2 regions of the Priestia sp. 40 genome follow, and region 2 is predicted to be linked to the other one. Evidence: a T-box and tRNA genes for the amino acid it is inferred to sense, from the RefSeq annotation. Region 2 holds a T-box; the other holds one or more tRNA genes.
What was found. The T-box of region 2 lies ahead of tyrS (tyrosine--tRNA ligase). A T-box ahead of a tRNA ligase gene usually reads a tRNA of that ligase, here a tRNA-Tyr.

Region 1 (15,814 bases), on a different contig from region 2:
GAAAATTATCAACCGAGATATGATACGCATCTGGAACTTTGTTTTGAGCTCTTGGCGTTAGCTCTTCCTGTGTAATAACGATTTGAGCATCACTTGGAATATTACTGATAGCTGTATTTGTTACCGAAATATTTAAATCTGCTTGTTTAACTTTCTTGCGAAGAAGAGAGGCGCCCATTGCACTCGATCCCATACCTGCGTCACAGGCAAAAACAATTTTTTGAACGCTTGCTGGTACGTCGCCTTGCTGTTTTGTAAAGCTTCCTGCTACAGAGCTCTTCTTGCCCTTCATCTCTTGCATTTTGCGAGCTGCTTCGTCCAAATCTTCTGTTTGCTTGCCCGTTTTTAAAATTAACGAACCTACAATAAACGATACGACGGCTGCAACAAGAACACCTGAGATATTTGCAACATAGCTGCCTGCATTACCTGGTGTAGCAGCTAAAATAGCCAAAATACTTCCTGGTGAAGCAACCGCTTGTAAGCCTCCACCTAAAAGAACAAATGTAAATACGCCGCTCATTCCTCCTAAAATAGCCGCAATGATTAGAAGAGGACGCATTAAAACGTAAGGGAAGTAAATTTCGTGAATTCCGCCAATAAAATGAATGATGGCCGCTCCCGGCGCTGACTGTTTTGCTGTTCCTTTTCCAAAGAAGCAATACGCCAACAGAATTCCTAATCCCGGACCAGGATTTGTTTCTAATAACAATAGAATGGACTGTCCGTTTGTTCGAATTTGTTCTGCTCCGATCGGAGATAAGATACCGTGATTAATAGCATTGTTTAAGAATAAAATTTTAGCTGGTTCAATTAGAATACTTGTAAGTGGAAGAAGGCCATGTGCAACCATCCAATCTACACCCACTACAAGTGCACCTGTAAATCCATCAACAGCCGGGCTAACTCCTAAAAAGGCTAGAATCGCTAGAATTCCTCCAAGAATACCTGCTGAGAAATTATTAATTAACATCTCGAATCCTGTTTTGACTTTACCTTCAATAAACTGATCAAACTTCTTGATGATATAACCGCCAAGCGGTCCCATAATCATAGCGCCTAGAAACATCGGAATATCAGATCCAACGATGACGCCCATGGTCGCTATAGCACCTACAACGCCTCCGCGCTGATCGTGTACAAGCTTTCCTCCTGTGTAGCCGATTAGCAGCGGAAGCAAATACTTGACCATTGGATCCACTAGTTTGGCAAGGCTTTCATTTGGAAAAAAGCCTGTTGGAATAAATAAAGCAGTAATAAGTCCCCATGCAATAAATGCTCCGATATTTGGCATAACCATTGAACTTAGAAAGTTCCCAAACTTTTGTACAGCTACTTTTATATTAGATTGAGCCATTTGCTCTCTTCCTTTCTCTACGTGATGATACTTTAATCGTAAGAGATTAAACGCTTTCATTCAATGAATAGGAAAACTAACTTTGTCGTACCACAGACGGACAAAGCTTTTAATTACATAAAAAAGCAGCTGAATTACACGAATTCAGCTGCTTTCTAACTTAATATTTATCTAATTCACTTACAGGAGATTGAATAATCACCGGATTTTTCTCTGGATTTAACCATTTTAAAATAGAGACAACTTGTTCTTTAGAAGTGGCCGTACATCCTGCTGTATAATTTGTTCCTACATGAAAGAAGATTGCACTTCCCTTTCCTGGGGTTCTAGATTCATTATAATTAATGACAAACCCATAATCATAAGCCGGGATATCCATGTTCTCAGCGCTCGTCCAGCGGCCATTCGCCGGCTTTTGCTGCCACGTATTATATAAAGAGCTTTTTGAATCGTCTACCCACACATCATTTGCTGTAATCTTTCGATATGGAAGCTTAGTTCCAGGATTTGCATAGCGTCCAAATGCTGTGCCAATTGTATATTTCCCTGTCGGAGATTCCATATCTCCTTCTTTTTTAGATAAAGCGAATCCTTTTTGTCCAAGTACACCGTTCGCAGTTAAAACTTGCTTCCATTTTCCATCGACCTTTTCAAACGTTTGAATTTTAGCAGACTTCGTATCGTAGTTATCTGCTGTAACCAAGATGACTTGCTGAGCGTTACCTAACGTTTTAAAAGAATCGACTACGAGCTTTGGAGACGCTGTAGCTGAAGCCTGTACATAGTCACTGCTTACATATCCTGTACGGCCGTTGTAGTTAATTTTGTACCAGCTTCCCCTTTTGCTCACCACGGACAGCTTCTGGCCTTTTGTCACACTTCCTATGGATGCATAGTTGGTGCCCGCTCCGCTTCTTACATTTAGCGTGCTTGCCGTTACTATGTACGTTGTGCTTTCTGTTGGTGGCGTTGTTGTTCCTGATGCTTGTACATAATCGCTGCTTACGTAGCCCGTGCGGCCGTTATAGTTAATTTTGTACCAGCTTCCGCTTTTGCTCACCACAGACAGCTTCTGGCCTTTTGTCACACTTCCTATGGATGCATAGCTAGTTCCCGCTCCGCTTCTTACATTCAGCGTGCTTGCCGTTACTGTGTACGTTGTGTTTTCTGCTGGTGGCGTTGTTGTTCCTGATGCTTGTACATAATCGCTGCTTACATAGCCCGTGCGGCCGTTGTAGTTAATTTTGTACCAGCTTCCGCTTTTGCTCACCACAGATAGCATTTGACCTTTCACTACGCTGCCAATAATCCCGTAAGTCGTTCCCGCTCCACTTCTCACATTTAGCTTGCTTGCCGTTACTTTATATGTAACTGTCGCTGCATATGCCTTTTCTTGATTTCCCCCGATTGAGCCAAAGCCAGGCGTTACAGCCGTTGCAAGTGTAGCTGTTAACGCCATCCCCACCATTAATTTTTTCAACTGCTTTCCCTCCATTTATCTATTATAAAATTCTACTATTTTCTATTCTTAATTCATTATCTTACCATATTCCAAACGAAGGGAAAGGGTCAATAGATGCTTTTCACACGGCCTATAAAAAAAGACAGACCTCTTTGATAGGTCTGCCTCTTTCACTATTATCCTAAATCAACGTTGTGATATACTTGCTGCACATCTTCTAGGTCCTCTAATGCATCAATCATTTTTTCAAACTGAGCTTGTGCATCTTCAGGAAGAGTTACATCATTTTGAGCAAGCATCGTTTGCTCAGCTACTGTAAATTCCGTAATCCCAGCATCGTTGAACGCTTTTTGTACCGCATGGAATTGATCCGGATCAGCATAAACAATTACAGAATCTTCTTCTTCTAAAATGTCACGCACGTCTACATCTGCTTCCATTAACAGTTCTAGCGTCTCTTCTTCATCCTTACCTTCTACACCAATAACAGCTGTTGGATCAAACATGTACGCTACTGATCCGCTTACTCCCATGTTACCGCCGTTTTTACCAAAAGCAGCCCGCACGTCTGAAGCTGTTCTGTTTACGTTATTCGTAAGAGCATCTACGATAACCATTGAGCCATTTGGTCCAAAACCTTCGTAACGAAGATTATCGTAATTTTCTTCTGATCCGCCTTTTGCTTTTTCAATCGCACGGTCAATAATTGCTTTTGGCACATTGTATGTTTTCGCGCGTTCTAATACAACTTTTAACGCTTGGTTTGATTCTGGATCTGGCTCGCCTTGTTTCGCAGCCACATAAATCTCACGGCCAAACTTGGCATATATACGACTTGTATTAGCATCTTTTGACGCTTTCTTTTCTTTAATATTGTTCCACTTACGGCCCATATTGTTTCACTCTCTTTCAAAATTGAATCTAATAAAATAAATAGGCAATGATATATCCGTCTTTATTATACATCAATTCCCTCTTATCTTTCGAGTTTAATACTTAAAAAAGAAAAGCAATCTTTTGGTATATTTCATTAACTAAATAAATGAGAAAACCATTTGATAACCGGCTGAATGATTTTTGTATATACATTTTTAAGCGGTTTGTATATACATCTCATCCAAATCCACCGTAAAGGATAGTAGATCATATGAATTACAATCCACTTAACTCCTTTCCAGAAACAGAGGAATATACGCTGACAAAATGAAACCACAGGAATAACAATTTCATTGAAAAATGGCAGCACAACATATTTCCAGAAAAGATAACAAGGGTAACAAACTAGATACAACACAGGGTATAAAACGTACTTCCATATAAATCTAGTTATAGGCAAAAAACATCGTTTCCAAACGAAGAGAATAAAAGGATAGATGAGGACACTCCATACCCAAGAAATAGGATAAACGAACAAGAAACGTATAATGTATCTCCAAATGAAATCAATGACAGGTTGAATAATTCTTGTTCCTATCCATATGAGGGGCTTAGCGATAAAATATACCCATAGCTTACACGAAATTTGAAATACAAAATAAAAGGGAAAATACAAGACAAAAAAGATGCCTCGCAACACGTACTTTATACTTTGAGCTACTCCACTAATACTTTTCACTTCCTTTTTTATAAGTGAGTTTCGTTCATTTACCTACTCTATTATATAAAATAAATTGAGCAAGCAAATATATTTTTTAGCTCAATGAGAATTGTATACAAAAACACCCTTCTATAATAGAAGGGTGTCTAGAACCTTATTATTCTACAGTAACTGATTTTGCTAAGTTACGTGGTTTATCTACATCGCAATCGCGGTGCAATGCAGCGTAGTAAGAGATTAATTGTAAAGGAATAACCGCTGCTAGTGGTGAAAGTGTTTCATGAACTTTCGGAATCACGTAGCGATCTTCTTCTGTTTCTAATCCTTTCATTGAAATGATACAAGGATTAGCTCCACGTGCTACTACTTCTTTTACGTTACCACGGATGCTTAAGTTTACATGCTCTTGTGTTGCTAATGCAATAATTGGCGTATTGTTTTCAATTAAAGCAATTGTTCCGTGCTTAAGCTCTCCTCCAGCAAATCCTTCTGCTTGGATGTAAGAGATTTCTTTTAGTTTTAACGCACCTTCTAAACCTACATAATAATCAACAGAACGTCCAATAAAGAATGCGTTGCGAGTTGTTGCTAAGAATTGAAGAGCAATGCTTTCCATTTCTTCTTTGTCCTCACAAAGTACTTCCATTGTGTTTGCTACGATTGCTAACTCTTGAACTAAATCAAATTCTAATTCAATGCCGCGTGTTTTTGCTGTTACAGCCGCTAGAATTGATAGCACTGCTAATTGAGCTGTATAAGCTTTTGTTGATGCTACAGCAATTTCCGGACCTGCATGAAGTAATAACGTATAATCAGATTCACGAGATAATGTTGATCCCGGAACGTTTGTGATTGTTAACGCTTTGTAACCTAGTTCTTTAATTTGAACTAATACTGCACGGCTGTCAGCTGTTTCTCCACTTTGAGAGATAAAGATAAACAATGGCTTTTCAGATAAAAGCGGCATGTTATAAGAGAATTCACTTGCTACGTGCACTTCTACTGGAACCTTCGCCCACGTTTCAATGAATTGTTTACCTACTAGGCCTGCATGATAGCTTGTTCCACATGCTACGATATAGATGCGGTCTGCTTCATCCATTGCTCCTAAAATGTCTGCATCAATGTGCAGTTCATTGTTCTCATTTTGATACTCTTGAATGATTTTACGAACAACTAAAGGCTGCTCATCAATTTCTTTTAACATATAGTGAGGGTACGTACCTTTTTCAATATCACTTGCATCAAGCTCTGCTGTATAAGGTGCTCTTTCTACCACTTCACCATCAAGCGTTTTAATTGTTACGCCTTCTTTTGTAACAATTACTGTTTCTTTATCCATTAATTCTACGTACTGATCTGTTACTTGAAGCATTGCCATAGCATCGCTCGCTACAACGTTAAATCCTTCGCCAACACCTACAAGAAGCGGGCTTTTGTTTTTAGCTACGTAGATTGTATTTTTATCTTCGTTATCAACAAGAGCTAGTGCATAAGAACCGTGAAGCAAGCTTACTGTCTTACGGAACGCTTCTTCTACATCTAAGCCTTCTGCTGCGATTTTTTCAATTAACTGAACGATTACTTCTGTATCCGTTTCGCTTTTAAACGTTACATCTTGTAAATATTCACGTTTCAAAATAGCGTAGTTTTCAATTACACCGTTATGCACAAGTGTGAAGCGTCCAGATGTACTTTGATGCGGGTGAGCATTTTCTTGGCTTGGTACACCATGAGTTGCCCAACGCGTATGACCGATACCTGCTGGTGCTACAACACTGTTATCTACTGCCTGACGCAATTCTGCAATACGGCCTTTTTCTTTGAATACGTGTACGCCTTCATTGTTAACAACTGCAATACCTGCTGAGTCATAGCCACGATATTCTAACTTTTCAAGACCACGTAATAAAATTTCTTTCGAATCTTCTGTTCCAATATATCCTACAATTCCGCACATAGATAAAATCCTCCTTCATGTATGAAAAGAGAGTCTCTTTTCATCATCAATGATTATCATCTCAATGCTTTTGTCCAATAAGTCACCTCATTGTTTTTCACATCAAGTTTTCGGCCGTGATAATCAACAACCGGGAGGCATCCGCCGATACTTCGATAAACCTCCTCCTCGTCAACTAAGTCGTTTCCGTCCCTTTACTTAGTTCAGGCGCTTTGTATTCACTTTTAAAATAGATTGTTCACTCCTTTACATAAATTAAGAGACGAACAGATTTAATATTACAATAAGAAGTGAGAAAACGTCAATTATCTTCTTTACTATCTGTAAAAACAGCCTTTAGCATCAGATAATTTCCAAGAATTTTTCTCAACAATATAAAAATATGCATAAGCAGCTTGAAACGTCACCGCTTATGCATATAATCAATGAATTACTCTAAGCCCATTTCTGCTTTTACTACTTCTACGATACGCGTTACATAAGTTTCACATTCTTCTTGTGTTTGTGCTTCAACCATAACACGTACTAACGGCTCTGTTCCTGAAGGGCGTACAAGTACTCGGCCATTACCGTTCATTTCTTTTTCCACTTCTTCAATAACCACTTTTACCTTCTCGTTATCTGTAACATGATGCTTATCCGTTACTTTTACATTTACAAGAAGCTGAGGATATTTCTTCATTTCAGCTGCTAATTCTGATAAAGGCTTTTTCGTTGCTTGCATAATGTTTACAAGCTGAATAGCTGAAAGCATACCGTCACCTGTTGTGTTGTAATCTAAGAAAATAATATGACCTGACTGTTCTCCACCTAGGTTATATTGATTAGCTTTCATTTCTTCCACTACATAACGGTCACCTACACCAGTTTGTGCGCTTTCAATTCCGCTAGCTTCTAGTGCTTTATAGAAGCCTAAGTTACTCATAACGGTAGAAACAAGCGTGTTTTTCTTTAAACGTCCTTGTTCATACAAGTATTTTGCACAAATGAACATGATTTGATCACCGTCTACAATCTCGCCTTTTTCATCGATTGCGATTAAACGATCTCCGTCTCCATCAAATGCTAACCCAACATCCGCTCCTTTTTCTTTTAAGAAGGCACTTAATGCTTCCGGATGTGTAGATCCTACACCGTCATTGATGTTTAATCCGTTTGGAGATGCCCCCATTGTAGAGATATCTGCATCTAGATCTGCAAATAAATGTGCTGCTAAAGATGACGTTGCTCCGTGCGCACAGTCTAATGCCACATGAATACCTGAGAAGTCTTCATCAACCGTTTGTTTTAAGTATTGAAGATATTTTTGTCCACCTTCGAAGTAGTCATTTACCTGGCCTAAGTCTCCCCCAACAGGTCTTGGTAATTGATCTGTTTCACTATCCATTAATGCTTCAATTTCATTCTCTTGGGCATCTGAAAGTTTAAATCCATCTGGACCAAAGAATTTAATTCCGTTATCTTGAACTGGGTTATGCGAAGCAGAGATCATGACTCCTGCTTGTGCGCCAAGTGCTTTTGTTAAATACGCTACCCCTGGAGTTGAAATAACGCCTAGTCGCATAACTTCTGCTCCAATTGAAAGCAATCCTGCAACAAGCGCTCCTTCTAACATATGACCAGAAACGCGTGTATCGCGTCCGATTAATACTTTCGGTCGCTCTGAATCTTTTGTTAGAACGTAACCACCTAAGCGTCCAATTTTAAAAGCAAGCTCAGGAGTTAATTCACTATTGGCAACTCCTCGTACTCCGTCTGTTCCAAAATACTTACCCATTAATTTTCTCTCCTTCATGTCAAAACATTTAGTTTCCTGATGTATTATCTGTCTGTCCATCTACGGGTGTAGAATTTTCATCACTTTGATTACTACTATCGTCACCAGTTTCTGTATTATCTGTTGGTGTATCTGTATTGTCTTCAGGTGTGTCAGTCTCTTCGCTTGGTTTATCAGTTGAATCACCTGAATTTCCCGTCCCAGGATTTGCTCCTGATCCAGTTCCCGTGTCTGGCTTTGTTTCTTTATCGCTCGTGCTTCCACTTGTTTCTTTATCCGTTTGCTCATCATTTGTCCCTGATTGTTTTTTCGCTGTTACACGAACTTTTGCCTGTTTAGTCGATAGTGTTGATGTAACAGAGTCGGGACTATTTATTATAATAGGAATCGTATGCTCCCCAGCAGATAAATTCCCTACATTCGCTGACAAGCTAATGCCGCTTTTCGTCAACTTATCTAAATCAGATTTTGGTCCTTTTACATCCGCATCTACTGAAGTAGGAGAAAGCAGTTCATACGTGTACTTTGAGGATTGACCAGTTAAAGAAACCGGCAAATTCTTAAATGACTTAGTCTCAGCTGTACTTTCGTCCGTTTCTTCTGCGTCTTTCTCATCACCTTGTTTGTCTACTTCCACATGAACGGTAATTTGTTTAGGACTTACACTATCTATTCCGTCTGGAACAGGGACATTCACCTTAATATCTTTAGATTTCGTAATACCGGTAACATCGACTGGAATATTATCAATTTTATCGATTTTTTCTAAAGAATCAGATGGACCAATAATTTTCACTGTATCTGTTTTAGGCTCTAGCTTCGTAATGTTGACACCGTCGCCTGGCGTGCCTTCTTGAATCACATCGATCGGCACTTTTTTACTAATATTTTTCACCGGGATTGTTACATTGACCGTTTCTGGTTGAACTGTTACATTCAATTTATTTAAATTCTTGTCTAGTGCGACAACAGTTGCTTGTTTTGTAACTGTTTTTGAAGCATTATCTAAATCAATAATAGCTTTCACATAAGCAACTTGATCCAATTGACTTGATGCGCCCGTTACCGTGACGGCTCTTGGACTAACGGTTGCTTCCCCTGCTTCATATCCATTCTTGACTTTGTTTTTATCATAGCTTGCCTCTACTGAAAACTGTTTTGAATCGCGTTCTTCAATTGTTACGTTTACAATATCAGGCTTAACCACTACGTTTAAATTATCAGAGATATTTCGATACTGAACCTTGACTCTATGCTGCCCTAAGCTTAAATTATCAAGGTCAATATAAGCTTGATAATCTTTTTGTAGCTTTGTTTGAGCCAAAATATTTTTAGGACCTTCCAGTGTCATAATAACCGTATCCGGAACACCTCTTACAATTCTGTTCTTCTCATTGTAGGATACTTGAACCGGAACATCTGTTAATGTTTCTACTCCAGTGTTGGCAGAACTGCTTCGGTTCAGAAACTTATTTGATGAACTCGCACCATCATCTAAATTAACAGATAAATATAACATGAAGGCTAACAGCAACGCGATAATTTTCATAACCCACGATCGATTCATCAATTTATCCATTCTTCTTCAACCTCCATTGCCAACGAGTGGAAGAAGTTGCTTTAGAAGTTGTGACTAATTCTTTTTCTAGCATTTCTCTCAATGTATCAATTGTCAATTCACGATACAATTCACCATTTTTGGTAACAGAAATGCCTCCAGTTTCTTCAGATACAATGACAGTCACACTATCTGTTACTTCACTTATTCCTACAGCAGCACGATGGCGAGTACCTAATTCTTTTGAAATAAAAGGACTTTCAGATAAAGGTAAGTAACATGCTGCAGCGGCTACTTGATCCCGCTGTAAAATAACTGCTCCATCATGAAGTGGTGTATTCGGTATAAATAAGTTGATTAATAATTCAGAAGAAATATTAGAGTTGAGCGGTATACCTGTTTCAATATAATCACCCATACCCGTCTCTCTTTCGATTGAGATCAATGCACCTATGCGTCTTTTAGCCATATAATGCGTTGCTTTTATAATCGCCTCAATCGTAACGGTACGTTCATCTTCTTCAGGCAAATTACTGCGTGAAAACAAACGTCCTCTCCCAAGCTGTTCAAGCGCTCGGCGCAGCTCTGGCTGGAAGATAATAATGATAGCTAAAAACCCATACGTTAACGCTTGGTCCATTAACCATTGTAGCGTATTTAGTCCAAGGAAGTTACTTATAAAGCGGACAACTAAAATCACCGTGATTCCTTTTAAAAGCTGTACTGCTTTTGTACCTCTTATGACCATAATTAATTTATATATGACGAACCATACCAGGAGAACATCAACAATTTTTCCTAAATATGAGAGGATTGGCAGGTCTCCAATAGGCATCTTCTCACTTCCTCTATATATGTAATAAAGATAACATAACCGTTTTATTATACCATAAAACAAAATTACACTGTAAATTACATCTTATTTTTAAATCCTTGTTCCTATATAATGTAGCCTTCTTTTTATATAAATAAAACCGTCCACTGTTCCTCTCTAACAAGATAAGTGGACGGTTTTATGTTTCAACTATTAAAAGTCAACAGCTTGTTTGGCATGAGTTTTGACATTATACCATACCCAGTCAAAAATCTTGTCTAACTCTTCAATATTGCCTGTCACTTCTCCTGCAGAAGCTAGGTACTTATCACCATGTATAACAGTAACGTTTCCATCTACTTTTCCTTCAATTTTAATATCGCCATTTCTCACAGTAATATCACCTTTAACGGTCTCACCTTTTGGTACAACGACTGTTTTATCGTGAATGACTAGGTTCGGCTGCTTTGAAACAGAAAAGTCTTCATCCGTTTCCCAAGCTGAAAACACCGTGCCGGACATTAACAGCACAAATACAGCAGCTGCACTAAGAATCGGGTGGTTTGTAAACCATCTATTCATTCGAATTCGATTCTTCTCACGTGGTAACCCAGCCATAACACCTGCTGTAAAGTTCATAGGTAATTCTATATGAGAAGTGCTTTGCACAAATGCAATGGTTCTTTTTAACTGATGCATATGCTGCTGACAACCTTTGCATTGATGCAAATGCTCTTTTAATAATAGTTCATTTTCTTTTGTAATATCTCCATCTAAATGTTCATGAATGAGATTTACATACATTTTTGGACATTTCATTCTTAGTTCACTCCTTACAAGTGGCGAAGTCGATTTCTTAAAGCTTCACGTCCTCTGTGAATTCTAGTCTTTACCGTACCAAGCGGCAGGTCTAAAATATCGCTGATTTCTTTTAACGACAGCTCATCTATATATTTTAGGACAATGACAGTTCGATATTTCTCAGGTAGCTTTAATATTTCCGACTGAATGAATTCTTGCAATTCTACTTGCTCTAGTTCTTCCTCTGGTAAGGCCTGATCGGCAGCTATTTGAGAGTACATATTTAACCCGTCGGTCCCGGCTACTTCTGCATCTAAATAATAGTCTGGCTTTTTTTTACGAATTCGATCAATACAAAGATTTGTAGCAATTCGATATAACCAGGTGGAAAACTTTTTACTTGTGTCATAGCTATGAATATTTACATAGGCTCGAATAAACGCTTCTTGTGCAGCGTCTTGCGCCTCTTCCCGGTTTCCTAACATTCGATAACATAGATGAAAAAGTTTATCCTTGTGATATTCTACTATGTCAGCAAACGCATCCTGGTCACCTTTTTTTACTTTTTTTATTTTCCTTTTTAATAATAAATCCATGTAACGGTTACCTCCGCCCATTGCGGGATAGTATATATACGTGTACTTTATCATAAAGTTTCACTTATGCTTAATTATTTTAACAAAAATTTGTCAAATACGTTTAAAAAGATCGTACGTAGGTTATGTAATTAGTATAGATGAAAAGAAGAGGAGTGGAAAGCTTGACTCATACAAAAGAGAACCTTTTGAATCAAATTGAAGAATGTAGAAATAACATGGTCACTCTTGCAGCAGAAAACCCTTTATCATCACTAACAGTGGTGAGAGTAAGTTCAGAGCTAGATGGTTTATTAAATGAATATGAAAAGTTTTTCTCTATATAAAGAAGCTCTCGAATCTGAACTAAGAGCTTCTTTTTTTTTATCTTCATATATATTTCATGTACCTTTTGGTAGGTATTAATGTTTTATACTAATTTTTCTCCTAAAAGTGAGCCCATTAATGCAACAGCTACGGTAGCTGTTTTATTCCGTTCATCTAAAATAGGATTCACTTCCACAAACTCAGCAGAAGTGATTAGCTGAGATTCTGCCAACATCTCCATAGCTAAATGACTTTCTCTATAGCTTATTCCACCGATAACTGGTGTTCCTACTCCAGGTGCATCATGTGGATCCAGTCCGTCTAAATCGAGTGATAGATGAACGCCATCTGTTTTATCCTGCAAATATAAAATTGTTTCTTCCATTATTTTTGTCATGCCCATTCGATCTATCTCATGCATCGTATACACTTTAATGCCTTTTTCCTTTATTAGCTCTTTTTCTCCTTCATCTAAAGAACGTGCTCCGATAATCACAATATTTTCAGGCTTAACTTTAGGTGTATAACCACCAATTCGAGTCAATGCTTCGTCTCCTACACCTATACTTGCCGCCAATGGCATACCGTGAATATTTCCTGAAGGAGACGTATCTGCTGTATTCAAATCTCCGTGTGCATCATACCAAATCACGCCCAAGTTTTTATAATGACGACTTACTCCTGCTAGTGTTCCGATAGCGATACTGTGATCTCCCCCTAGCACTAAAGGAAACCTTTTATTTGTAATAACATCACTTACGGTCTGAGCAAGCCTCTCGCTAGCATCTGCTACAGCTTTTAAATTCTTTAAGTTTGTATTTTCATCACTATGTACTCGTTCAGCTAAGGCAATTTCAATATTCCCTTTATCTTCTACACTATAGCCAATATTCTCGATGCGTTCAATGACACCTGCATATCGTATCGCACTTGGCCCCATATCGACCCCACGGCGAGTTTGACCTAAATCCATTGGTACTCCAATAATTGAAAGCTTATTCATAATATGTCCCCCCATCACAAATGTTGCTACTCTCTTATTGTAACGGCTAAATGAGCGATGGCTCAACTCGACACTTTTTTGAATATATATACAATTCTAATTTGTAGAAACTGCACAAAAAAACCTTTAAGCAATTTGCTTAAAGGTTGTACGTTCATATGTATGGTGGAGCCTAGCGGGATCGAACCGCTGACCTCCTGCGTGCAAGGCAGGCGCTCTCCCAGCTGAGCTAAGGCCCCAATATCTTTTTTTATATAGAAATGGAGCGGAAGACGAGGTTCGAACTCGCGACCCCCACCTTGGCAAGGTGGTGTTCTACCACTGAACTACTTCCGCTTATTAAAATGAGCCATGAAGGACTCGAACCTTCGACCCTCTGATTAAAAGTCAGATGCTCTACCAACTGAGCTAATGGCTCTCTATGGCTGGGCTAGCTGGATTCGAACCAACGCATGACGGAATCAAAATCCGTTGCCTTACCGCTTGGCGATAGCCCAATAAAGATGGTGGAGGGGGGCAGATTCGAACTGCCGAACCCGAAGGAGCGGATTTACAGTCCGCCGCGTTTAGCCACTTCGCTACCCCTCCGATATAAATGGTGCCGGCAAGAGGACTTGAACCCCCAACCTACTGATTACAAGTCAGTTGCTCTACCAGTTGAGCTACACCGGCACGGTGGTGGAGGATGACGGGATCGAACCGCCGACCCCCTGCTTGTAAGGCAGGTGCTCTCCCAGCTGAGCTAATCCTCCACTATTATGTAGATAAAAATAAATGGTGACCCGTACGGGATTCGAACCCGTGTTACCGCCGTGAAAGGGCGGTGTCTTAACCGCTTGACCAACGGGCCAGTTGGCTCCACAGGTAGGACTCGAACCTACGACCGATCGGTTAACAGCCGATAGCTCTACCACTGAGCTACTGTGGAATAATAATAGCCTGGCAACGTCCTACTCTCACAGGGACAAAGTCCCAACTACCATTGGCGCTAAAGAGCTTAACTTCCGTGTTCGGTATGGGAACGGGTGTGACCTCTTCGCTATCGCCACCAGACATATTATATTATACATGATTTGATAAAGAAAGCAAGACTTTTTTAAAAGTTTTGTTCTCTCAAAACTAGGTAACAGTTTGCTGAGCAAAGCTTACGCTTTTAAAGTTTTGGTTAAGTCCTCGATCGATTAGTATCAGTCAGCTACACATGTCGCCACGCTTCCACCTCTGACCTATCAACCTGATCATCTTTCAGGGATCTTACTAGCTTGCGCTATGGGAAATCTCATCTTGAGGGGGGCTTCATGCTTAGATGCTTTCAGCACTTATCCCGTCCACACATAGCTACCCAGCGATGCCTTTGGCAAGACAACTGGTACACCAGCGGTGTGTCCATCCCGGTCCTCTCGTACTAAGGACAGCTCCTCTCAAATTTCCTACGCCCACGACGGATAGGGACCGAACTGTCTCACGACGTTCTGAACCCAGCTCGCGTACCGCTTTAATGGGCGAACAGCCCAACCCTTGGGACCGACTACAGCCCCAGGATGCGATGAGCCGACATCGAGGTGCCAAACCTCCCCGTCGATGTGGACTCTTGGGGGAGATAAGCCTGTTATCCCCGGGGTAGCTTTTATCCGTTGAGCGATGGCCCTTCCATGCGGAACCACCGGATCACTAAGCCCGACTTTCGTCCCTGCTCGACTTGTAGGTCTCGCAGTCAAGCTCCCTTGTGCCTTTACACTCTACGAATGATTTCCAACCATTCTGAGGGAACCTTTGGGCGCCTCCGTTACATTTTAGGAGGCGACCGCCCCAGTCAAACTGCCCACCTGACACTGTCTCCCGGCCCGATCAGGGCCGCGGGTTAGAATTTCAATACAGCCAGGGTAGTATCCCACCGACGCCTCCACCGAAGCTAGCGCTCCGGCTTCTCAGGCTCCTACCTATCCTGTACAAGCTGTACCAAAATTCAATATCAGGCTACAGTAAAGCTCCACGGGGTCTTTCCGTCCTGTCGCGGGTAACCTGCATCTTCACAGGTACTATAATTTCACCGAGTCTCTCGTTGAGACAGTGCCCAGATCGTTACGCCTTTCGTGCGGGTCGGAACTTACCCGACAAGGAATTTCGCTACCTTAGGACCGTTATAGTTACGGCCGCCGTTTACTGGGGCTTCGATTCAGAGCTTCTCCCAAAGGATAACCCCTCCTCTTAACCTTCCAGCACCGGGCAGGCGTCAGCCCCTATACTTCGCCTTGCGGCTTCGCAGAGACCTGTGTTTTTGCTAAACAGTCGCCTGGGCCTATTCACTGCGGCTCTCTCGGGCTATACACCCTACCAGAGCACCCCTTCTCCCGAAGTTACGGGGTCATTTTGCCGAGTTCCTTAACGAGAGTTCTCTCGATCACCTTAGGATTCTCTCCTCGCCTACCTGTGTCGGTTTGCGGTACGGGCACCTCCCGCCTCGCTAGAGGCTTTTCTTGGCAGTGTGGAATCAGGAACTTCGGTACTATAATTCCCTCGTCATCACAGCTCAGCCTTTATGATGAGCGGATTTGCCTACTCATCAGCCTAACTGCTTGAACG
Region 2 (15,814 bases):
CGTAACAGGAGCACACGGAAAAACATCCACAACGGGTATGTTAGCGCATGTGATTCAAGGAGCTGAACCTACTTCATATTTAATTGGAGACGGTACGGGTAAAGGTGTAAAAGACAGCAAGTATTTTGCGTTTGAGGCATGTGAGTATCGCCGCCACTTCTTATCTTATACGCCAGACTATGCAATTATGACGAATATTGATTTTGATCACCCTGATTATTTTGCCAATATCGATGATGTATTCAGCGCGTTTCAAGAGATGGCACTTCAAGTCAAAAAAGGAATTATTGCCTGTGGTGACGATGAACATCTGCAGCAAATTCAAGCGAAGGTACCTGTTCTTTATTACGGATTAGGCGAAGAAAATGATTTCCAAGCACGTAATATCGTAAAAAGCACAACAGGGACAACATTTGATGTGTTCGTTCGTAATACATTCCACGCATCATTTGAAATTCCAGGGTATGGCGACCATAACATCTTAAATGCACTTTCTGTTATTGCACTTTGTCATTATGAAGAAATTGACGTTGCTGTGCTGCAAGAGCGTTTTAAAACATATCAAGGTGTAAAGCGTCGTTTCAGTGAAAAGAACGTTGGCAAACAAGTGCTAATCGATGATTATGCACACCATCCAACGGAAATTAATGCAACGATTTCAGCTGCTCGTCAAAAGTATCCAAACCGTGAAGTTGTGGCTGTTTTCCAACCGCATACTTTTACGCGTACACAAACGTTCTTAGAGGACTTTGCAGCAAGCCTACAGCACGCTGATAAAGTATATCTATGTGACATTTTTGGATCAGCTCGTGAGCATCAAGGTAAATTATCAATTGAAGATCTACGAAGCAAAATCAGCGGAGCTGAATTAATTAATGAAGAAACAATTGAATCGTTAAAAGACCATAATGAAGCTGTATTAGTATTTATGGGTGCTGGAGACATTCAAAAGTTTGAAAAACTATATCAGCAAACCGTATCATAAAAAAAAGGCACTCTCCTGAGTGCCTTTTTTTATTTCAAAACTCATTTTAAATTTTCAGGATTTAGCGCTTTTAATTCCTCAATGACAAATAGCCCGTCTTTACGAATCAACACGTCATCGAAATAAATCTCACCGCCGCCGTATTCCGGACGCTGAATCATCACCATATCCCAGTGAATATTTGACTTGTTTCCATTATATGCATCTTCGTAGCACTCGCCAGGAGTGAAGTGGAAGCTTCCGTCAATTTTTTCATCAAATAAAATGTCTTGCATTGGATGTTGAATATACGGATTTACGCCAATCGCAAATTCGCCAACAAAACGAGCGCCTTCATCCGTATCAAAAATGCCGTTGATGCGTTCTGTATCATTAGCGGTTGCTTCAACAATCTTACCGTTTTTAAATGTTAAGGATACATTCTCAAACGTAAAGCCTTGATAGTTAGAAGGAGTGTTATAAGAAATTGTTCCGTTTACAGAATCACGTACAGGAGCCGTGTATACTTCACCGTCCGGAATATTCATTTCTCCGGCACACTTCACTGCAGGAATATCTTTAATAGAGAACGTTAAGTCCGTATTCTCACCTGTTAAACGCACTTTGTCCGTACGGTTCATCAGCTCAACTAAAGCATCCATCGCTTTGCTCATTTTGCCATAGTCTAAGTTGCATACATCGAAATAAAAATCTTCAAATGCTTCTGTACTCATTTTAGCAAGTTGCGCCATTGAATCGTTTGGATAGCGAAGAACAACCCATTTTGTTTTTGGAACGCGAATTTCTCTATGTACTTTTTTACCGATCGTATTCCCTTGGATTTTCATTTTATCTGCTGGAACATCTGATTGTTCAAAAATGTTTGAACCAGAACGCAAGCCAATATAAGCATCCATTTCTTTCATCACATTTGCTTCGAAGTCTGCCATCATATTGAACTGCTCTTCTTGTGCACCGTTTAAAAGAGCTCGGTCTACCGAATGATCTTTTAGCAGTACAAACGGATAGCCACCGGCCTTGTACGCTTCATCTACAAGTGCTGTCACAAGTTCGCGCTGAAGTCCAAAGTTTTCGATTAATACTTTTTCTCCTTTTTGAAGGCGAACAGAATAATTAATTAAGTTTTTAGCTAATGTTGCAATTCTAGGGTCTTTCATAAATAGTGCCTCCTTAAAATAACAATGATTGGTGATTCACTTTCTATTGTACCCCACTGAGCTTATTTTGTTTGTTTTTATGCTTTAAAATCCTTTTTTTCTTTAGGAAGGGAAATAACTCATATATCGCGAAATAATGTAGCAATCTTCCCTTTTTATGAATAAAAGCAGAGAGAATATGGTAAAGTTAAAGAGTCTATAGGGAATAGAAGGTTTAATTGTTTATAAAATTGGGAAAGTAGTTATAACAAGAGAGATGAAAATAGGAGGTGCCTTGCACAGATGGTTATTATTCTTTACTTAAGCGCTGCTATTGTTGCCATTGCGATTTTTTACCTGGTGGTTTCCGTGTCCAAAACATTGAAATCCGTTCAGCACACATTAAATTCAGTGGCAGGTACTTTAGACGGTGTAGAAAAGCAAATGACAGGAATCACTACTGAAACAACTGCACTTTTACATAAGACTAATCTGTTAGCTGAAGATATTCAGCGTAAATCCGAAGCGCTGAACACAGTGGTGGATTCTGTTAAAGGCGTAGGTGACTCAATCCAAGACCTAAATAAGTCTATTAAAAGCGTGTCATCAAGCGTTTCAGAGAAAGTAGAAGAAAATAAAGAAACTGTTGCTCAAGTCGTTCAATGGAGCAATGTTGCATTAGACGTATGGGAACGTGTAAAATCAAGAAAACAGAAACAAACAAGCGTAGAACCCGTCGTTCCTGTTAAGGAAGAAAAAGCGGTTCAACGCTCACGTTCATTTTCATAAAAGTGAATTTTAGAGGAGGAGAAGAATATGTCAAACAAACCAAACAAATCAAACAATACTTCAAATAAAGACTTTTTATTAGGAACAGTGATCGGAGGAGTTGTAGGAGCTGCGACGGCATTATTACTTGCTCCAAAATCAGGTAAAGAGTTCCGTTCTGATTTAAATGAGCAGGCAGCTTACGTTCGTTTAAAAACGGAGCAAGCGAAAAACAGCGCTGTTGAAAAAGGACAAGGGTTTGCTCAAACGGCTAAAGAAAAAACGGCTGGTTTATCACAAACACTGTCTGAGCAATCTTCACAAGTAGTGGACAAGGTGAAAAACTTCCGTAAAGTAGATCCTGAACACGAAGCATTACCGCCAACAAGCTTAGAAGTGCTTGCTGATGAAGTTGAGTCTCAAAGCAACGAAGACGTTCAGCAGAAGCTAACAGAAGCTCAAAAAGCACTAGATGAAGTGGAAAGCACAGTGCCACGCTCATAATAAGGAATCAAAAGCGTTTATCCTATAGGGTGAACGCTTTTTTTGTATGTAAATTAAGTTGAATAACAGCAAGTAAATAATCGTTTCATTGCAGAAAAAAACTCCACCTTATAAATGAATTTAGTAGCATCATACACAAAGCTGAGCACTCTTTTTGTATGGAAACGGTCAAACCATGTAAACTTAAGAGTAAGTACAGAAAGGGTGAAAAAAATGAAAAAAATTTCAACAGTTGAAGAGTTCGAAAAAGTTGTAAAGGAAAACAATCGCTTTTTATTTTTAAAACACAGCACAACGTGTCCAATTAGTGCAGCGGGTCATGAGGCATTTTCAGCATTTGCTTCTAGTCATGAAGACATTCCTTCTTATTATCTTCATGTTCAAGATTCACGTGATGTATCTAACTATATCGCTGAGATGTATGAAGTGAAGCATGAATCACCTCAAGCGCTTCTGTTTGAAGATGGAAAAGTGAAGTGGCATGCTTCTCACTGGAACATTAACGAAGAAGAATTAGCGAAAAACGTAGCTCATTAATCGAAAAAAATATGTTAGTTAAAGGAAAATCCGAACGATCAATCGTTCGGATTTTTTTATTGGTAGAGTGAACGTAGGTTTCATATATGTAGCGGCCTCTAGCTGTTGATTGGAGGGCAAGACGAAGACTCCTGCGGGAAAAGCGGAACAGGTGAGACCCCGCAAGAGCGTAGGTGACGAGGAGGCTCACCAGTCGCCCGCGGAAAGCGAAGTCTTGCACGGAAATCAACCTCTCTGTAACAACCAATCTATAGGAGCTTATTTATCCCATTTGGTACTCTTTAGATTGGAGCGATGTAGCTATGTTTCAACCTCTTTTTTTATAAGCTGATTGCGGTTTCATCCACTTTTTCGTACAATAGATGTAGTTTAGCACATAAAAGCAGAGAAGCCCCTTACATATATCCTCCATCATCTATCATCTTATGTAGTAACCCTGCTAAACGGATTTTTTAAAATCAGTGAAAGGGTGGACGTACATGACTAATTCAGATCTTCAGCATTTGCGATCTCAAATTGACGAAGTAAATATGAAACTGTTAAAGCTTATTAATGAGCGAGGAGAGCTTGTTCAAGAAATAGGAAAGTTAAAAGGAATGCAGTCAACTAAACGGTTTGATCCTGTTCGTGAACGAGCAATGCTTGACTCGATTTTAAGCAAGAATGAAGGACCGTTTCAAACGTCGACGCTTCAACATATTTTCAAAGAGATTTTCAAAGCTCATTTAGAGCTTCAAGAAGATGATCATCGTAAAGCACTTCTTGTATCCCGTAAAAAGAAGCCGGAAAATACAATCGTTACGGTAAAAGGAGAAACAATTGGTGACGGACTTCAGCGTTTTGTAGCAGGACCTTGTTCCGTTGAAAGCTATGAGCAAGTAGCAGCCGTAGCAAAAGCCGTGAAGCAGCAGGGTGTGCGGATGCTTAGAGGCGGAGCCTACAAGCCAAGAACATCTCCTTATGATTTTCAAGGCCTTGGCTTAGAAGGACTGCAAATTTTAAAAAGAGTAGCTGACGAATATGATTTAGCCGTTATTAGTGAAATTGTCGACCCCGCTGATATTGAAACAGCTGTAGAATATGTAGATGTGATTCAAATTGGTGCTCGTAATATGCAAAATTTTGAGCTATTAAAAGAAGCTGGTGCAGTGAAGAAGCCTGTCTTATTAAAGCGAGGCTTAGCCGCTACGATTGATGAGTTTATTAATGCTGCTGAATACATTGTTTCAAAAGGAAATGATCAGCTGATTTTGTGTGAACGAGGAATTCGTACGTATGAGCGAGCAACGAGAAATACCCTGGATATTTCAGCTGTTCCTATTTTAAAGCAAGAAACTCATTTACCTGTTTTAGTCGACGTCACGCATTCAACGGGAAGACGAGATTTACTTGTTCCAACGGCTAAAGCGGCTCTTGCCATTGGTGCGGATGGAATTATGGCAGAAGTTCATCCCGATCCTGCGGTAGCACTTTCTGACTCAGCTCAGCAAATGGATATCCCGCAATTTACAGAATTTATGAAGCAGTTAAAACCTATATGTAACTTAAATTTATAAAAAAACGTAAAAATGAAAAATTCGTATACTTTTATGACAAGTTTGAGGCACTTAATGGTTTCAAGCTTGTTTGCCTTTCGTTATAATAAAGATAAGCGAAATTATCACGTATTTTGAAAACAGTCGATAACTTTTGTCAAAATAGGAAAGAATAAGTGCAAATCCAAAAAACAAGAATTTATGAAATTCTCGTGAAACTTGTCGGAAAAAGGCGGTAAATACGTTGCGATGAAGCACATAGTATCGTATAGTAGTTACAGATATTCGCTATCATTCTGTGATTGCATATGATATAAATTCGCGAGTCACTTTTTTTATTTACTTACTATACACCGTCTTTTACATTGTTACATATAAACTGGTAAAATTGTCTTTGCCACGTAATAATAAGGGCATAACAGGAATGATTTAGATGCATACAGGGTATCTAAGCTGTATGTAAGAGTGAAGGAGCTAGAAATAGCCATTCTATAAAGGAAGATGGATTTATATACGTAAATACAAGAAATGAAATAAGGATAAAATAAACGAAATGTTTTTCGATAAGGAGTGTTTGTTGTGAACGTAACAATTTATGATGTAGCAAGGGAAGCAAGCGTGTCGATGGCAACGGTTTCTCGTGTGGTAAACGGAAATCCGAATGTAAAACCATCAACTAGAAAAAAAGTATTAGAAACAATTGAAAGACTAGGCTATCGTCCGAACGCAGTAGCGCGTGGATTAGCAAGTAAAAAAACAACGACAGTAGGAGTTATCATTCCTGATATTTCAAATATTTTCTATGCAGAGTTAGCGCGTGGAATCGAAGATATTGCAACAATGTACAAGTATAATATCATCTTAAGTAACTCCGATCAAAATCAAGATAAAGAACTTCATCTTTTAAATAACATGCTTGGTAAACAAGTAGACGGAATCATCTTCATGAGTGGGAATGTAACGGAAGAACACGTAGAAGAACTAAAAAAATCACCGGTTCCAGTTGTACTTGCAGCATCAATCGAATCAACTAACCAAATCCCATCTGTAACTATTGATTATGAACAAGCAGCTTTTGATGCAGTGCAATCACTAATTGACAGCGGTCATAAAAATATTGCATTCGTTTCAGGTACGCTAGAAGAACCAATCAATCATGCGAAAAAAGTAAAAGGGTACAAGCGTGCTCTTACTGAAAGCGGATTGCCTGTACGCGATTCTTATATTGTAGAAGGAGACTACACGTACGATTCAGGTATTGAAGCAGTTGAAAAACTATTAGAAGAAGATGAAAAGCCAACTGCTATTTTCGTTGGAACGGATGAAATGGCATTAGGCGTTATTCACGGGGCACAAGATCGCGGGTTGAATGTACCAAACGATCTAGAAGTTATCGGTTTTGATAACACAAGACTTTCAACAATGGTTCGTCCTCAGTTAACATCTGTTGTACAGCCGATGTATGATATTGGTGCAGTAGCGATGCGTCTCTTAACGAAATACATGAACAAAGAAACGGTAGATAGCAGCATTGTACAGCTTCCTCACCGCATCGAGTTCAGACAATCAACAAAATAATACCTGTGAATGAATAAGAACGAATCCAAAGTTCAGACACGGGGAGATAGAATATGAAAAAAATTGATATGCTCACACCTATAGGGATACTAATTGGTATCTCTATGGTTGTGTTTGGGGTTATTTCAAGTGGAGGAATGAGCGGTTTTTTAGCTTTTATTGATGTACCATCGATTTTAATTGTATTGGGAGGCGTTTTTGGTACGCTGTGCGTGAGCTTTCCTTTAAAACAATTAAAAAATATGGGAAGAGTAGGGAAACAAGCGTTTCAATCGAAAGAAATAAACGTAGAAGAAATTGTAGGAACATTTGTACATTTATCGGAAAAAGCGCGTCGAGAAGGACTTCTATCGTTAGAAGCAGAGCTTGAACAAATCGATGATTCATTTGTGAAAAAAGGTATTTTGCTAGCCATTGATGGAGTAGAACCAGAAATGATTCGAGAGCTGCTTGAAGCTGAAATAGCTGCAGTAGAAGAAAGACATGCGAGAGGTCGAAGTATGTTTGAAAAAGCAGGCGATTATGCCCCCGCTTGGGGAATGATTGGGACGCTTGTTGGGCTAGTGCTAATGCTTAAAAGCCTTAATACCCCTTCATCGCTTGGGCCTAACATGGCAATTGCTCTTTTAACGACTTTCTACGGGGCGCTGCTTTCAAACTTGTTTTTTCAGCCAATCGCAGCTAAATTAGCTGGTAAAACAGAGCATGAGCTTTTTGTTAAAGAAGTGATTATTGAAGGTGTCATCGGCTTGCAGGCGGGTCAAAATTCTCGCTTTGTGCAAGCAAAGCTAAAAGTATTTGCCCCTGTTGAAAAACGAAAGCTGGAAGAAAAGAGAGAGCACGTTCGTGAAGCGTAGAAGAAAAAGGTATTCGGCACAGTCGCCAAAATGGATGGTAACATTTGCTGATTTGGTGACGTTAATATTAGTTTTTTTTATTTTACTATTTTCAATGTCTAGCGTTGATAATCAAAAGTTTCAGACCGTTGTCAATTCGCTTACAAGCAGTAGTTCTGTAGCTTCTGTAGAAAAGAGCCAGCAGTCTCAAAAGCTGGATAACATTTTAGCGAAAGTGCAGGACTACCTGAAGGAAAATAAGCTTCAGCACTTTATTACTGCTAAGCGAGATGAACGCGGAGTTGTGCTTATTTTACAAGAACAGGTGCTGTTTGAAACAGGACAGGCAGACATTTTGAAGAAAGGTACCCCTTTCCTGGATGAATTAGGAAGGTTATTCAGTACTATTCCAAATGATATTAAAGTAGAAGGTCATACCGATAATCGACCTATTCACACCTATCGTTATCCATCTAATTGGGAACTATCGGCAGCGCGTGCTAGCGGCGTCATACGTTATTTAACGAACCACTTTTCTCTTTCTGCTAAGCGCTTTGAAGCAATTGGATACGGAGATACAAAGCCGCTTGTTCCGAATACGTCTAATGACAATCTACAAAAAAATAGACGCGTCGAAATTATTATTTCAGATCCCGAAGCACAGTGAAAAAGGCCATACGCTTGTATAGCCTTTTTTTAAGAATGAGATGTATGAGAACGAATAGGATAAAGAGCGCGCTCAAGAGTTTGAGCGTTTTTTTCTGTTATTTCTGGTTTTCTTGGAATTGGCTGATAGATATTGAGTTCATCATCCCACTGCGTGCAAACGGGGTGAGGAGATATTTTTGTCCATTTTTCAAGCCATGACAGAGGAAGCATACCTTCTGCCTTTCGTTCAATCATTTCAAGCCAAATAAATGACCAAGCTCGAGGAACAACCCGCCAAATATCATAGCCTCCTCCGCCAACGGCAATCCATCTTCCCTGGCAGTATTCATGGGCAATTTCATGAGCAATTTTAGGAATTTCACGGTATATCTTCGTGGTGCCGCATAAATGAGTGAGCGGATCGTAATAATGAGAATCGGCTCCATTTTGTGTCAAGATAACATCTGGTTTAAAAAAAGCAGCTACCTCTTTTAAAGAGGTCTTATAAACGTCGAGCCAAGACTCATCTTCGGTATAAGCATCAACAGGCACATTAAATGAATAACCATAGCCTTCACTGTGCCCGCGTTCGTTAACGTTTCCTGTGCCTGGAAACAAGTAGCGTCCCGTTTCATGAATGGAAAGAGTACAAACGGAAGGGTCGTCATAAAATGTCCATTGCACGCCGTCACCGTGATGAGCATCTGTATCGACGTAGAGAACGCGCGCATTGTACTTTTGCTGCATATATTTAATGGCTACCGCGCTGTCATTGTAAATGCAAAAGCCAGAAGCTTTTCCTCGAAAGCCATGGTGCAATCCGCCTCCTAAATTCAGAGCATGCTTAGCTTTTCCAGTCATAACATAATCTACAGCAGTAAGGGTACCCCCAACTAAAAATGCACTGGCTTCATGCATGTTAGGAAACATAGGTGTATCTTCTGTTCCTAGGCCAAAATCCGCTGCTTTTTCAACAGAAAGCTCGCCGCTTCCTGCTAATTTTACCGCTTGAATATAGCTAGTATCATGGACAAGCTGAAGTTCTTCATCAGATGCCATTCGCGGTAATACAATATCTTGATTGCCTAAAGCGCCAAATTCCCGTAACAGTTCATATGTTAGTTGAACACGAAGCTGGTTAAACGGATGATTATTGCTGAATTTGTACGAAAGAATATCATCTGAATAAATAAATACAGCATTACTAGTCATTACGTCATCTCCGGTAATTTAGGCCATAGCACCTCATAGCCATTTTCTTTTAATGTATTTATACTAACCAATGGATTGATAGCTTGAATACGAAGCACAAGGATCTTATATCTTTCATCTATATCAGGGTAGACAAGTACGCTTAAGATGTTTGTCCTCTTTGAACTAAAGAGGGATGTAACTTCAGCGAGCACGCCAGCCTTGTTTTCTACTTTTATTTCAATTTGTGAACCAGGTTTATTAGTGCCGGTAAGCTGAATAAACGTATGTAATAGATCTCTTTCAGTCACAACGCCTACTAAACGCTTATTTTTTGTGACGGGAATACAACCGATTTGATGTTCATAAAAAATGCTTGCAATTTCTTCAACAAAATCAAGAGGGTGAGCTGTAATGACTTCTGTTTGCATAATCATCCTCACGGGTTCGGATAGAAGAGCAGATGTATAAGTATTATCTAAAATAGATGGACTTGCATCTCTTACGTCTCGATCAGAAATGATGCCAACTACATGATGAAGGTCATTAACGATGGGAATATGTCTAATCTTATGTGTATCTAAAAGTTTCATAGCTTCAGCAATCGTATGGTCGGGGGTTAAGGTAACGAGATCCGTTTTCATCATCTCTTCAACAATCATCAAACCCAGCTCCTTTTCTTAAAGGTTAGCTAATACATAAAGCGATTTCGAAAGCGCAAGCTATCAAATTCTTGCATGCTTTCTTGAGGGACTCTGCTCCCGATTCTTACCATCAAACAGTTAGCAGGATGAGAGCTAATCTCAGGGTCATCGGTGGCAAACCACGTTAGTCCGCCTCTATTCATCATCTTCTCCATGATTTTGCGGTAATCCCACACGTTTAGCCCTGTTCCTTTTAAGTCCCAATGCCAGTAGTATTCTGTCGTAATGATAATATAATCTTCCATTGCATCATCCATCATAGATACGATAAGCAAGTTTTTTCCAATAGAATAGCTACGAAACGGAGCGGCTACCTCTATAGCTCCTAATTCGATTAAATTCTCCATATTTCCTTCCGACCATCGTTCTAGAGGATCGGGATATAAAAAGGTTACATAACCAATGATTGTATGATGATGGCGAGCAATAATAATTCTACCTTCAGGCAAGTTGGCAATCTCAATCAATGCTTCTTTTTGCTGTTCAGGTGGACGAAATGCCGTTAGTTGCTCATGAAAATCAAGTTGTTGCAAGGTATGTGAGGAGACAGGTCCTTCAATAACAATCGCTCCAACAGCTGTTTTTACTTCTTTCATATTGTATGTTTGGGAATGTTTCACATGAATCACCACCTTCAAGCAGTCTTATCTGTATTATAATACAAAAAAAACTCTAGATTAAAGCGTTTTCAAAAAATTAAATAAAAGAAAAGGAGTTTTTTAAAAAAGATAGAATAGAAAATTAGAAGATTTTCTTGTTAATTCGACACGTTTATATTAAAGGTTGTCATATAACAAGGGAGACTATTATCCTAATTCCGACAAATAATTTTTATAAAATTGTGAAAAGTCTATCTTTGTTATATAATAGGTTTGTAAATTTTATACATAAGGGGGAGTTTGTGATGAAGGTGGAAGCGCTTCCTGTAATTGAAGGGGTATACAACTTACAGGACTACGATAAAACGTATCAAACCTTTGAGTGGTCACAAGTGGAGAAGGAATTTTCATGGCATGAAACAGGTAAATTAAATGCAGCTTATGAAGCAATTGATAAGCACGCAAACTCTACGCGTAAAAATAAAGTTGCGCTTTATTATCGAGATGCGCAGCGCAATGAAAAATATACATTTAAAGAAATGAAAGAATGGTCAAACAAAGCCGCAAACGTGCTAAAACAAGCAGACGTAGAGAAGGGGGATCGCGTGTTTATCTTTATGCCTCGCTCTCCGGAACTTTATTTTGCCTTGTTAGGAGCGGTGAAGCTTGGCGCTATTGTTGGACCTTTATTTGAAGCGTTCATGGAAGGTGCAGTAAAAGATCGTTTGCAAGACAGTGATGCAAAAGTGTTAATTACAACGCCTGAATTGCTGAGCCGTGTTCCGGTGAAAGATTTGCCAGCTTTAAAACACATTCTCCTTGTAGGGGAAAATGTAGAAGAAGAAGGCATTCAACTAGATTTTCTGAAGCGACTAGAAGCGGCGAATAAAGAGGTGGAAATTGAGTGGGTAGATAGAACAGATGGTATGCTGCTTCATTATACATCAGGTTCAACTGGCAAACCAAAAGGCGTGCTTCACGTTCACAACGCCATGCTTCAGCACTATCAAACTGCTAAGTGGGTGCTCGACTTAAAAGATGACGATGTGTATTGGTGTACAGCAGATCCCGGTTGGGTAACGGGGACTTCCTATGGGATTTTTGGTCCTTGGCTTGCTGGAGCAACGAATGTGATTGTAGGAGGACGATTTAGTCCAGATGCATGGTATCAAGCACTTGAAGATTTTGGCGTAACGGTTTGGTACAGTGCACCTACAGCATTTCGTATGCTAATGGGTGCTGGTGATGACTTAGTTAAACGCTATGATTTAAGCAATCTCAGACATGTATTAAGTGTGGGAGAACCGTTAAATCCTGAAGTGGTACGCTGGGGAATGAAGGTGTTCCAAAAACGTATTCACGATACGTGGTGGATGACTGAAACTGGTGGTCAGACGATTTGTAATTATCCGTCTATGAAAATTAAGCCAGGATCTATGGGGAAACCAATTCCAGGTGTACAAGCAGCAATCGTTGACGATCAAGGACAAGAGCTTCCACCTTATCGAATGGGTAATTTAGCAATTAAAAAAGGCTGGCCATCTATGATGCATACGATTTGGAACAACAAAGAAAAGTATGAGTCCTATTTTATGCCAGGTGATTGGTACGTATCAGGTGATTCGGCGTATATGGATGAAGACGGTTATTTTTGGTTCCAAGGCCGAATCGATGATGTTATTATGACGGCAGGAGAACGCGTGGGTCCATTTGAAGTAGAAAGTAAGCTTGTTGAACACCCTGCTGTAGCAGAAGCGGGTGTTATTGGTAAGCCTGATCCTGTTCGCGGGGAAATTATTAAAGCATTTATCGCACTTAGAGATGGGTATGAATCTTCAGATGAACTGATTGAAGATATTCGTCAATTTGTGAAAAAAGGGTTAGCTGCTCATGCAGCTCCGCGTGAAATCGAGTTTAAAGATAAGCTACCTAAAACACGAAGCGGTAAAATTATGCGTCGCGTTTTAAAAGCGTGGGAATTAGATTTGCCAACGGGCGATTTGTCGACTATGGAAGACTAAGGAGTAAACGTTTCAATCTTTGTAGGGAAAATAAGTGATTTTTATAAAGTTCAAACAGCCAGCTGTTTGAACTTTTTTTTGGACTTGAATTTTAAAATGAAATCATTCATAATTGTGGGGTGTAAACTTTTAAATAAAATAAACTGCAGTGATAGGAAGAAGTAATACTTGTCTCCCTGTTTAAGAGAGCTGATGGTTGCTGAAAATCAGTACATAGACAAATATGAAATACGTCCTTGAGCATCTTTTGTGAACTTACAGTAGCAAAAGACGGGTAGACCGTTACATCATTTAAGTGGGAAATAATTCATTTCCAAATAGGGTGGTACCGCGATATTTTCGTCCCTTCTTTTTTAAGAAGGGGCGTTTTTTATGTTGTTCAACAAATTGTAACGAGCAATTAGATAAAGGAGAGAATATATAACATGGATATTTTACAAGATCTTGAGTTTCGAGGGCTCATTAACCAACAAACGGATGAAAAAGGTTTAAGTGAACTTTTGAGTAAAGAGTCTGTTCGTTTATACTGCGGGTTCGACCCGACAGCCGACAGCCTTCACATCGGGCACATGCTTCCTGTTTTAATTTTGCGTCGCTTTCAACAAGCTGGACACCAACCAATTGCATTAGTTGGTGGAGGTACGGGTCTTATTGGAGATCCAAGCGGTAAAAAAGCAGAGCGTACGTTAAACGAAAAAGAAACGGTTGCGCTGTTTAGTGAGCGTATTAAAGGTCAGCTTTCACGCTTCTTAGATTTCGAAGAAGGTGAAAATGCAGCAGTTATTGCGAATAACTATGACTGGATTGGCAAGTTAGATGTTATTACATTCCTACGAGATATCGGTAAAAACTTTGGTATTAACTATATGATGGCAAAGGATTCTGTTCAATCTCGTATCGAATCAGGCATTTCATTTACGGAATTTAGCTACATGATTTTACAGTCATACGATTTCTTGAATTTATACCAAACATATAACTGTAAGCTTCAAATTGGCGGCAGCGACCAATGGGGAAATATTACGGCTGGCTTAGAATTAATTCGTAAATCAGAAGAAGATGCCAAAGCATTTGGATTAACAGTTCCGCTTGTAACAAAAGCAGACGGCACGAAGTTCGGTAAAACAGAGGGCGGAGCAATTTGGTTAGACGCTGAAAAAACAAGTCCGTACGAATTCTACCAATTCTGGATTAATACAGATGATCGCGATGTTATAAAGTATTTAAAATACTTTACATTCTTATCGCACGAAGAAATTAATGAATTAGAAGCGTCTGCAAAAGAAGCTCCTGAAAAACGCGAAGCACAAAAAGCACTAGCGGCAGCTATGACTACGCTTGTACACGGTGAAGAAGCTCTTTCGCAAGCCATTCGTATTTCACAAGCCTTATTTAGTGGAACCATTTCAGAGTTAACAGCAGAAGAAATTAAGCAAGGATTCAAGGACGTTCCTTCTTACACGCATACAGGTGAAGATATTGGTTTAATTGATTTACTTGTAGAAAGCAAAATTTCTCCTTCTAAACGTCAAGCACGTGAAGATATTTCAAACGGTGCAATTTACTTAAATGGTGAGCGCGAGCAAGATTTACAAAAAACAGTAGGTGCAGACGACCGTATTGAAGGTCAATTCACAGTGATTCGTCGAGGTAAGAAAAAATATACGCTTATTCAATACGCATAAAAAAAGGCCGAAAGGCCTTTTTTTATATATAGACAGTAAAAAAGCCGCTCCATAAGGAACGGCTTTTTACTATTAACGAGAGTAGAACTCTACGATTAGTGCTTCGTTGATTTCAGCAGATAATTCAGAACGCTCAGGTAAGCGAGTGAATGTACCTTCTAATTTCTCAGCGTCTACTGTTAAGTAGTCTGGTACGAAGTTGTTAACTTCAAGCGCTTCTTTCACGATTGAAAGGTTGCGTGATTTTTCGCGAACACCGATCACTTGACCAGGTTGTACACGGTAAGATGGGATGTCAACGCGTTTACCATCAACTAAAACGTGACCGTGGTTAACTAATTGACGAGCTTGACGACGAGTGCGTGCAAGACCCATACGGTATACTAAGTTATCAAGACGAGCTTCTAAAAGAATCATGAAGTTCTCACCGTGCTTACCAGTTAATTTACCAGCAGCAACGAATAAGTTACGGAATTGACGCTCAGTTACACCATACATGTGGCGTAATTTTTGCTTTTCTTGTAATTGTAAACCGTACTCAGAAATTTTCTTACGTTGACCTGGGCCGTGTGGACCTGGAGCGTAAGGGCGTTTTTCTAATTCTTTACCTGTACCACTTAGAGAAAGACCTAAGCGACGAGAGATTTTCCAACTTGGACCTGTATAACGAGCCATGATGACTCCTCCTTGTTTGTGTTTTTATTTTATGCAAAACAAAAACAGACACATTCTAGCGATATGCTCATTTTGTTTTCATGTACCATCGCTCTAGCAGCAGAGAGTTACACGATACACCATCTTGTTAAAAGGATTGCTACTTCTGTAAAACAATCTTTTAATGAGGAACAAAATGAAAAAACATAAAGAAGATTGTATAAGCTGCAATATTTCACACAACGAGTATTATAGGTGTTTCCTCGTATAAAGTCAAGGAAGATTGAAGATTAAAAGAATGTAAAAGAAAGGATATATTCATTTGAAATATAAAGGGAGAAGAAAGAACATAAGAAAAAGGTAGCGATAGGCTAATCAAACGTTTGTTTAATAAGCAAAAACCGCTGATTTGCAGCGGTTTTTTTTGCTTATT

Region 1: it has a tRNA-Tyr gene. The T-box ahead of tyrS (tyrosine--tRNA ligase) is inferred to sense a tRNA for this amino acid. The anticodon was not compared.

What each region holds. Positions count from the first base shown of each region.
Region 1 is NZ_JBMPZA010000023.1:62,167-77,980, forward strand. It holds gene ACO1DI_RS23660 (PTS mannitol transporter subunit IICBA) at 1-1,357, opposite strand, end outside; gene ACO1DI_RS23665 (SH3 domain-containing protein) at 1,518-2,837, opposite strand; gene ACO1DI_RS23670 (YebC/PmpR family DNA-binding transcriptional regulator) at 2,996-3,712, opposite strand; gene glmS (glutamine--fructose-6-phosphate transaminase (isomerizing)) at 4,574-6,376, opposite strand; gene glmM (phosphoglucosamine mutase) at 6,807-8,153, opposite strand; gene ACO1DI_RS23685 (CdaR family protein) at 8,182-9,732, opposite strand; gene cdaA (diadenylate cyclase CdaA) at 9,725-10,546, opposite strand; gene ACO1DI_RS23695 (anti-sigma factor family protein) at 10,739-11,344, opposite strand; gene sigW (RNA polymerase sigma factor SigW) at 11,359-11,922, opposite strand; gene ACO1DI_RS23705 (aspartyl-phosphate phosphatase Spo0E family protein) at 12,078-12,248, shown strand; gene rocF (arginase) at 12,332-13,231, opposite strand; tRNA gene ACO1DI_RS23715 (tRNA-Ala) at 13,395-13,470, opposite strand; tRNA gene ACO1DI_RS23720 (tRNA-Gly) at 13,493-13,567, opposite strand; tRNA gene ACO1DI_RS23725 (tRNA-Lys) at 13,577-13,649, opposite strand; tRNA gene ACO1DI_RS23730 (tRNA-Gln) at 13,654-13,728, opposite strand; tRNA gene ACO1DI_RS23735 (tRNA-Tyr) at 13,736-13,819, opposite strand; tRNA gene ACO1DI_RS23740 (tRNA-Thr) at 13,828-13,903, opposite strand; tRNA gene ACO1DI_RS23745 (tRNA-Val) at 13,908-13,983, opposite strand; tRNA gene ACO1DI_RS23750 (tRNA-Glu) at 14,007-14,081, opposite strand; tRNA gene ACO1DI_RS23755 (tRNA-Asn) at 14,085-14,159, opposite strand; rRNA gene rrf (5S ribosomal RNA) at 14,169-14,284, opposite strand; rRNA gene ACO1DI_RS23765 (23S ribosomal RNA) at 14,393-15,814, opposite strand, start outside.
Region 2 is NZ_JBMPZA010000005.1:1,476,831-1,492,644, reverse strand. It holds gene murC (UDP-N-acetylmuramate--L-alanine ligase) at 1-985, shown strand, start outside; gene ACO1DI_RS08780 (aminopeptidase) at 1,027-2,142, opposite strand; gene ACO1DI_RS08775 (DUF948 domain-containing protein) at 2,425-2,910, shown strand; gene ACO1DI_RS08770 (YtxH domain-containing protein) at 2,938-3,393, shown strand; gene ytxJ (bacillithiol system redox-active protein YtxJ) at 3,607-3,930, shown strand; gene ACO1DI_RS08760 (bifunctional 3-deoxy-7-phosphoheptulonate synthase/chorismate mutase) at 4,410-5,486, shown strand; gene ccpA (catabolite control protein A) at 6,045-7,043, shown strand; gene motP (flagellar motor protein MotP) at 7,097-7,900, shown strand; gene motS (flagellar motor protein MotS) at 7,890-8,546, shown strand; gene ACO1DI_RS08740 (acetoin utilization protein AcuC) at 8,576-9,739, opposite strand; gene ACO1DI_RS08735 (acetoin utilization AcuB family protein) at 9,739-10,380, opposite strand; gene ACO1DI_RS08730 (GNAT family N-acetyltransferase) at 10,410-11,042, opposite strand; gene acsA (acetate--CoA ligase) at 11,327-13,042, shown strand; T-box leader at 13,182-13,392, shown strand; gene tyrS (tyrosine--tRNA ligase) at 13,468-14,727, shown strand; gene rpsD (30S ribosomal protein S4) at 14,800-15,402, opposite strand.